Regions from separate parts of the Pseudomonas chaetocerotis genome, predicted to be linked through region 3. Evidence: predicted binding sites of a transcription regulator. Region 3 holds the regulator's gene; each other region holds the start of a gene.

Region 1 (2,931 bases), on a different contig from region 3:
GGCGTTGGCGATGTTGTTGCCGGTAACGTTGAGGTCGCTGGTCGCGGCACGCAGGCCGCTGAGACCAATATTGAACGACATGGAAGACTCCTTTGCCGGAACTGCCGGCGGCAATAGTTATTGGCCGATGACCTGCACTTGAGAAAGCGGAACGCTGCCCAGGCCGGCGAGATTGAGCATCAGCTCGCTGCCGCCCAGGGTGACGCTGTCGACGTTGGCCGGCAGCATGGTGTACAGCCCCTTGGTCTCACTACCGTAGGTGGCCTGCGCCTCGAACTTGTACGTGCCCGGCGGCGCCACGTTGCCATCGGAATCCTTGCCATCCCAGATGAAGCTGACGTTGCCGGCTTTCTGCTCACCGAGATTGACGCGGGTAACCAACGCCCCGGAGTTGTCATAGATGTTGACGTAAACGTTGCTGCTGCTGACCGGCAGAACAGTGCTGGCCTTGAAGCTTTCACTGGTATCGACCACGGCCTTCTCGCTCGGCACGATCACTTTGCGGCCGACCAGAGAAGACGCCTGCAACGCCTGCGAAGACTGAAAGCTGGAGAGCATCGAGCCCATGCTGGTGTTGAGTTTCTCGATGCCTTCGACCTGGCTGAATTGCGCCAACTGGGCAATGAATTCACCGTTACCCTGAGGCTCCAGCGGGTTCTGGTTGTTGAGTTGCGCCACCAGCAAATTGAGGAACTCGTTCTTGCCGAGGTCATTGCTTTTCGGTGCATCCTGTTTGAGCTGGTACTGATCCAGTACTGAGCTCGTGCCGTTTACGGTGCTCATACCCTGATTTCCTCGTCTCGTCTTACTGACCCAGGGTCAGCACGCGCTGCAGCATCTGTTTGGCGGTATTCATCATTTCAACGTTGGTCTGGAAGGCACGACTGGCGGAAATCATGTCGGCCATTTCCTCGACCACGTTGACGTTCGGGTAGTAGACATAACCATCGGCGTTGGCCATCGGATGATCAGGCTCATAGCGCGGCATCAGGCTGCCCTGATCCTCGATCACGCCCAGCACCTGCACACCGCGCCCGGCTTCATCCTGCTCAGCGAACAGCGAGCCACGGCCTCCGTCTTGTGCCTGCTGAAAGACAGTGGCGAACACCGGGTGGCGAGCGCGGTAGGTCTGATCCAGGCTCGAGGAAACGGTCTCGGCGTTGGCGATGTTGCTGGAAATAGTGTTCAGGCGAGTGCTCTGGGCACTCATTCCGGTTCCGGCGATGTTGAAGACACTGGCAAGGGACATGATCGCGCTCCTTATTCGCCGCGCAGGGCATTGGTCAGCCCTTTGAATTTGCTATTGAGAAAGGTGAAGCTGGCCTGGAACTGCACCGCGTTTTCGGCGTAGTTCGATTGCTCGATCTGCAGGTCGACGGTGTTCTGATCCAGCGACGCGTGGAACGGCGTACGATAAGGCAGCTCAGCATCGCCACTGCTCACACCCTCGGCCGGGATGTGGCGAGTGTCGGTGCGATTCAGGGCAACGCCGCCACGCTGCATGCGGCTGTTCTGCTCGGCCAGCACACTGGCGAAGTCCAGATCACGAGCCTTGTAGTTCGGCGTATCGGCGTTGGCGATGTTGTTCGCCAGCACCTCGGCACGCTGGGCGCGAAAGCCGAGTGCCTGCTCATGGATGCCGAGTGCTCTGCCGAAGTTGATGCTCATGCTCTGAACCTTTGCCACAAGGGCCGTCTGATCACTGTTGCCAGAGATAGAGCAAAGGCTGTGCCATATATTTAATTACTTATAAATCAATGGCTTGAGATCAAATTACACGATCGAAAGCGGCAAAGCGGCAAAGTATTACCGCCCCAGGCAAGGAAGCGGCAAAGCTGATCGGGCAGATTGCCGCCGCCCCTCTTCACCATCACACCAAACCACTGGTGCGCACGGCGCACCCTACCGAGCCCATGGTTTTCAGAGCTCAGAAACGCAAACGGGAGGCCAAAGGCCTCCCGCTGCTGATACCAAACATGCCTTGCGCCTATTTGGCCTTGTAGATGATCCCCGGACTGCACTGCACCATCTGGTACTTGTCCGGTAGGCCATTGAGTGCCTCGGAGGCGCCAAGAAACAGATATCCGCCCGGTTTCAAGGTGGCGTGGATGCGCGTGAGGATGTCCTTCTTCACGTCTGCCGAGAAGTAGATCAGCACGTTGCGGCAGAAGACGATGTCGAACTTGCCCAATGCCGCGTAGCTGTCCAGCAAATTCAGTGGGCGGAACTCGACACGGCTCTTGATGGGAGCCTTGACCTGCCAACGCCCCGGCCCCTTGGGATCGAAATAGCGCTGCAAACGCTCCTGTGCAAGGCCTCGCCCCATGGCAAGGCTGTCGTACTCACCGGATTTGCAATTGGCCAGCATCGACGGCGAAAGGTCGGTGGCAACGATCTGCACACCTGCCTTGAGCTGACCGAGATTGGTGCGTTCGAACTCATCGATGGACATCGACAGCGAGTAAGGCTCCTGACCGGACGAGCAGGCTGCCGACCAGATACGCAGGCGCTGGGCCGGATAAGCCTTGATCAACTCCGGCAACACGCGATTCTTGAGCACCTCGAAGGGATAAGTGTCACGAAACCACAGGGTCTCGTTGGTGGTCATGGCATCTACGACCTGCTCGCGCAGCCCTCCGCGCGGCTGGCTTTGCATGCGCTGCACCAGCTCGCCCAGGGTCTTGATACCGTTCTGTTCCATCAGCTTGTTCAGACGGCTGGAGACCAGGTACTGCTTGTTGCTGCCAAGCAGAATACCGCAGGCCTTTTCCAGGAAAGTCCGGAACTGCTCGAAATCCAAATTACCTGAAGACACTAGTGCCGCCTCTGCAACCATAACATTCGCCGAAGGTCACCCTTCAGCCCCCATCCGATACACGAATGCGATCGACCACCCGCGCCGCCAGATCATCTGGCTTGAACTTGGCGAGG
Region 2 (2,931 bases), on a different contig from region 3:
GGTTACCTTGACCATGGGCACGTTGTACTTGTCGGCCACATCGGCGATGCGGCGCAGCTCGGACGGGTTGGTCACGCCGCCCCACATACGCGGCACCACCGAGTAGGTGCCGTCCTTCTGGATATTGGCGTGGGCGCGTTCGTTGATCAGGCGCGATTGTGGATCGTCCTTGGCCTCGCCCGGCCAGGTGGAGATCAGGTAGTAGTTCAGCGCCGGGCGGCAGGTGGCGCAGCCGTTGGGCGTGCTCCAGTTGAGAAACACCATGGTCTGCGCCATGGAGGTCAGGTGCTGCTCGCGGATTGCCTGGCGGATTTGCCCGTGGTTGAGATCGGAGCAGCCGCAGATGGCCTTTTCGCTTTTGGGTTTGACGTCCGCAGCGCCGCCGACGGTGCTGATCAGGATCTGCTCGACCAGACCGGCGCAGGAGCCGCAGGAGCTGGCGGCCTTGGTGTGCTTCTTGACCTCGTCGACCGAGAACAGGCCGTTTTCCTGGATGGCCTTGACGATGGTGCCCTTGCACACGCCGTTGCAGCCGCAGATTTCCATGCTGTCGGGCATGTTGGCGGTTTTGCCTGCGCCCTGGTGGCCAACGTCGCCGATGGCGCCCTCGCCGAACATCAGGTGGTCGCGGATCTCGCTGACGTTATGGTTTTCGCGGATCTGGCGGAAGTACCAGCCGCCATCGGCGGTGTCGCCGTACAGGCAGGCACCGACCAGCACGTCGTCCTTGATCACCAGCTTCTTGTACACGCCGCCGATGGGGTCGGAGAGGGTGATGGTTTCGGTGCCCTCTGCGCCCATGAATTCGCCGGCGGAGAACAGGTCGATACCGGTGACCTTGAGCTTGGTCGAGGTCACAGAGCCTTGGTAGCGCGAGTAGCCGAGCTGGGCCAGGTGATTGGCGCAGACCTTGGCCTGTTCGAACAGCGGCGCCACCAGTCCGTAGGCGATGCCGCGGTGGCTGGCGCACTCGCCGATGGCGTAGACGCGCGGGTCATAGGTCTGCATGGTGTCGTTGACCAGAATGCCGCGGTTACAGGCGATGCCGGCGCTCTCGGCCAGCTCGCTGTTGGGGCGAATGCCGGCGGCCATCACCACCAAGTCGGCAGGGATCACTTCGCCGTCCTTGAACTTCACCGCACAGACGCGGCCTTCGCCGTTGTCCAGCAGCTCGGCGGTGTGCTTGGGCAGGAGGAACTTCAGGCCACGGTCTTCCAGGGATTTTTGCAGTAGCTCGCCAGCGGTGCGGTCCAGCTGGCGTTCCAGCAGCCAGTCGCCGATATGCACCACGGTCACGTCCATGCCGCGCAGCTTGAGGCCGTTGGCCGCTTCCAGGCCGAGCAGGCCGCCGCCGATGACCACCGCGTGCTTATGGGTCTTGGCGGTGTCCATCATCATCTGGGTGTCGGCGATGTCGCGGTAGCCGATCACACCGGCCAGGTCCTTGCCCGGGATCGGCAGAATGAAGGGGTTGGAACCGGTGGCAATGAGCAGGCGGTCGTACTCGGCTTCGCTGCCATCGTCAGCGATCACCACACGCTTCCTGCGGTCGATCCTGACTACCTTGCGCCCGAGCAACAGCTTGATGTCGTTTTCCGCGTACCAGTTCAGATCGTTGAGCACGATCTCCTCGAAGGTCTGCTCGCCAGCCAGCACGGGGGAGAGCAGGATGCGGTTGTAGTTGGGGTGCGGCTCGGCGCCGAACACGGTGATGTCGTAGAGGTCGGGGGCGAGCTTGAGCAGCTCTTCGAGGGTGCGCACACCCGCCATGCCGTTGCCGATCATCACCAGCTTGAGTTTTTGCATGCCGGCCATCTCCTGAAGAAAAATCACGGTCGAAAAAATTGTCGGGAGCAATGTTTAACGTCGCTCCGCGACGGCTCGAAGAGTGGCCGCCAGGGATGGCAGGCCATAAAAAACAAAAAAGGCGTCCCGCTAGTCACCTAGCGAGGACGCCTTTGTCCAGGTCCCGTTCTATCGGGAAGTGCAGCCTTCTTCGTTGAAGGTCGCGCTTTATGTAGTTTGTGGCAGTGCGAATGCAGACCTTGTGCCAACTCGATCAGATCAGGGTTTTTCAGGCTTTTCAGCCATTTGGCTGGATCTGTGGAGCGGTTTTTTGCACCGTTGCGAGGCGTTTGGCGCCGCTTTGGTGCGCAGCCGGCTATTTGAGCAGCAGGAACGTCAGCAGCAGGTTGAGCAGCAGCGACACTAGCGCCATGCTGCGCCACACCAGCAGCGGCTCGCGCTCCAGCAGCGGTCGCGGGCGGTTGTTCAGAGACTGACGTTCGCCACTTTCCAGGGCCAGCAGCCACTCCTCGGCGGTTTCGAAGCGCTGCGCTGGGGCGGCGGCTACCGCGCGGTTCAAGACCTCATCGAGCCACGCCGGCAGATCCGGGCGGTAGCGGCTGGCCGGCACTGGCTGACCGAAGCGCGGGTGCTGAAAGGCCTCGACCTCGCCGTGGGGATAGTGGCCAGTGAGCAGGTGATAGAGCGTCACGCCCGCGGCGTAGAGGTCCTGCTGCGTACTGGGAGTGCTGCCTGCGAAGGCTTCGGGGGCAATATAGCTAGGCGTGCCGGGCAGGCTGTGGGCCTCGTCGCGGGTCAGGCCCGGGCAGTAGGCCAGGCCGAAGTCGAGCACGCGCAGTTCGCCGTCGTCGCCGAGCAGCAGGTTCTCGGGCTTGATGTCGCGGTGGATGATATTGCGCCTGTGCAACAGGCCGAGCGCCTTGATCAGGCGCGGCGCCAGGTCCTGCCAGTCGGCCAGGCTCAGCGGGCCATGCTGCTGCAGGCGTGCGGCCAGGGTCTGGCCGGCATATTCGCGCTGCACGTAATACAGATGCTGGCGCTGCGGTAGAGCATGCAACTCGGGGAAGTGGCGACCGGCGACGCGGCGCAGGAACCATTCCTCCTGCAGCAGCCCCGGGCCGGCCT
Region 3 (2,931 bases):
TATCGGCCAACAGGTCGATGGCAGCGTACATGTCCTGATGCTCGGCGTTGGCGACGACTTCGCCGCCAGCGATGTGCAGGGTGGCTTCGATCTTCTGCTTGAGTTTTTCGACCTCCATGGTCACCTGTACGTTGGTGATCTTGTCGAAGTGGCGTTCCAGTCGGCCTAGTTTCTCGCCGATATAGTCACGCAGGGCGTCGGTCACATCCAGCTGATGTCCACTGATGTTGACTTGCATACCGCTTTCTCCTTGTTGCCTTGTGTAAGAGACGGGTCTGGTTCGACCCGCCGCCGGAACACTTTGGCCTGAAGGCCTGAGGCCTTCAGTCGATCTGGCCTACATCAGTCGCTTGCGCTCACTGGAGGGCGCTATACCGAGGGACTCGCGATACTTGGCGACCGTCCGACGGGCGACTTGGATGCCTTGTGCTTCCAGTAAACCAGCGATCTTGCTGTCGCTCAACGGCTTTTTCGCGTTTTCTGCTGCAACCAGTTTTTTGATGATCGCGCGGATCGCGGTGGACGAGCATTCTCCGCCTTCAGAGGTGCTGACGTGGCTGGAGAAGAAATATTTCAGCTCGTAAATACCGCGCGGTGTGTGCATGAATTTCTGCGTGGTAACGCGTGAGATCGTCGACTCATGCATACCCACCGCTTCGGCGATGTCGTGCAGCACCAGGGGTTTCATCGCCTCGTCGCCGTAGTCGAGGAAACCACGCTGGTGCTCGACGATCTGCGTGGCCACCTTCATCAGCGTTTCGTTACGACTCTGCAGGCTCTTGATGAACCAGCGTGCTTCCTGCAGCTGGTTGCGCATGAAGGTGTTGTCGGCACTGGAGTCGGCGCGTTTGACGAAGCCGGCATATTGCGGATTGACCCGCAGGCGTGGCATGGCCTCCTGGTTCAGTTCCACCAGCCAGCGTTCGTTGTGCTTGCGCACGATGACGTCGGGCACGACGTATTCCGGTTCGCTGGATTCGATTTGCGAACCTGGACGCGGATTCAGGCGCTGGATCAGGTCGATGACCTGGCGCAGCTCGTCTTCCTTGAGCTTGGTGCGGCGCATCAGCTGGGCATAATCGCGGCTACCGAGCAGTTCCAGGTAGTCACCGACCACGCGTTGTGTCTCGCTCAGCCAAGGCGTGCCGGCAGGCAGTTGGCGCAGTTGCAGCAGCAGGCATTCGCGCAGATCGCGGGCGCCGATACCGGCCGGTTCGAACTGCTGGATGCGATGCAGCACCACTTCCACTTCGTCCAGTTCGACATCCAGCTCGGGGTCGAAGGATTCGGTGACTTCCTCTAGCGTTTCTTCGAGGTAACCGTCGTTGTTGATGCAGTCGATCAGGGTGGCCGCGATCAGGCGATCCTTGTCCGACATGGGCGCCAGGTTCAGCTGCCAGAGCAGGTGACTGTGCAGGCTCTCGCCGCTGGAAGTGCGGGTGGTGAAGTCCCACTCGTCATCATCGTTGCTGGGCAGGCTACTGGCGCTGGTCTGGTAGATGTCTTCCCAGGCGGTATCGACCGGCAACTCGTTGGGAATGCGCTCGCCCCACTCGCCCTCTTCCAGGTTATCCACCGTGGGGGTGGTTTCCTGGTAGCTCTCTTCCTTGCTCGGGGTCGGCGTGGCGCTTTCGGCGCCATCAGCCATTGGATCGCTGTTGTCGAAGTCGTCGCCGTCTTCCTGGCGCTCGAGCATGGGATTGGATTCCAGCGCCTCCTGGATTTCCTGTTGCAGGTCCAGGGTGGACAGTTGGAGGAGGCGGATAGCCTGTTGCAGCTGCGGGGTCATCGTCAGCTGCTGGCCCATCTTGAGGACTAGCGATGGTTTCATTGCAGACCTTAATTTACTGGCGAGTTACGCCTTCCACATCAGGGCGCCGAAGCGCCGCAGGAAGCAAATTATATGCCTGAACTTCTCGTTTTTGCCTAGGGGGTGCAATATTTCTGTAGCGAAATAGTGGGCAACCTACAGGCTGTTTTTGACGCAGCAGCGCCGAGCACAGTGGTTTTCACGCAGCCTGTTACAGGCGGAATTCATGGCCCAGATATACCTCTTTCACCGTCTGGTTGGCGAGGATGGTCTCGGCGTTACCCTCGGCGATCAGCTGTCCATCGTTGACGATGTAGGCGGTCTCGCAGATGTCCAGGGTTTCACGCACGTTGTGATCGGTGATCAGGATGCCGATGCCCTTGGCCTTGAGGTGATGGATGATCTGTTTGATATCGCCCACCGAGATCGGATCTACCCCGGCAAAGGGTTCGTCGAGCAGGATGAACTTGGGGTTGGTCGCCAGGGCTCGGGCAATCTCCACGCGGCGTCGTTCACCGCCGGACAGGCTCATGCCGAGATTGTCGGCGATATGGTGGATATGGAATTCCTGCAGCAGGCTTTCCAGTTCCGCCTGACGTCCGGCGCGGTCCAGGTCCTTGCGCGTTTCGAGAATGGCCATGATGTTGTCGGTTACCGACAGCTTGCGGAAGATCGAGGCTTCCTGCGGCAGGTAGCCGATGCCTGCGCGTGCGCGGCCGTGCATGGGCTGATGACTGACGTCGAGGTCGTCGATCAGTACGCGGCCCTGGTCGGAGCGCACCAGGCCGACGATCATGTAGAAGCAGGTGGTCTTGCCTGCGCCGTTGGGGCCTAGCAGGCCAACGATCTGACCGCTTTCGATGCTCAGGCTGACGTCACGCACGACCTGGCGGCTCTTGTAGCTTTTCGCCAGGTGTTGGGCTTTGAGAATGGCCATTACTGCTGCTGATCCGCGGGTTTGTTCTTCGGTTGGATGACCATGTCGATACGTGGGCGCGGCGTGCTGACGTTGCCGCCTGTCGCGCGGCCGGCGTTGACGATCTGGCGGCGGGTGTCGTAGACGATTTTCTCGCCTTCGAAGGTATTGCCTTCCTGAATTACCCTGGCCTGGTCGATCAGTA

What was found. The regulator sigma-54, encoded in region 3, starts transcription at its own class of promoters, with help from an activator protein. The targets are predictions, from matches to a motif close to ANTGGCATNNANNTTGCTNT.
Region 1: the regulator sigma-54 is predicted to act here: its motif matches at 1,717-1,736, upstream of flgB (flagellar basal body rod protein FlgB).
Region 2: the regulator sigma-54 is predicted to act here: its motif matches at 2,036-2,055, upstream of nirB (nitrite reductase large subunit NirB).

What each region holds. Positions count from the first base shown of each region.
Region 1 is NZ_JACFYX020000007.1:285,477-288,407, forward strand. It holds gene flgE (flagellar hook protein FlgE) at 1-81, opposite strand, end outside; gene flgD (flagellar hook assembly protein FlgD) at 118-783, opposite strand; gene flgC (flagellar basal body rod protein FlgC) at 806-1,249, opposite strand; gene flgB (flagellar basal body rod protein FlgB) at 1,261-1,668, opposite strand; gene cheR (protein-glutamate O-methyltransferase CheR) at 1,988-2,815, opposite strand; gene H3221_RS14830 (chemotaxis protein CheV) at 2,859-2,931, opposite strand, start outside.
Region 2 is NZ_JACFYX020000011.1:172,283-175,213, forward strand. It holds gene nirB (nitrite reductase large subunit NirB) at 1-1,806, opposite strand, end outside; gene H3221_RS19560 (bifunctional protein-serine/threonine kinase/phosphatase) at 2,162-2,931, opposite strand, start outside.
Region 3 is NZ_JACFYX020000001.1:259,504-262,434, reverse strand. It holds gene hpf (ribosome hibernation-promoting factor, HPF/YfiA family) at 1-238, opposite strand, end outside; gene H3221_RS01285 (RNA polymerase factor sigma-54) at 338-1,831, opposite strand; gene lptB (LPS export ABC transporter ATP-binding protein) at 2,022-2,747, opposite strand; gene lptA (lipopolysaccharide transport periplasmic protein LptA) at 2,747-2,931, opposite strand, start outside.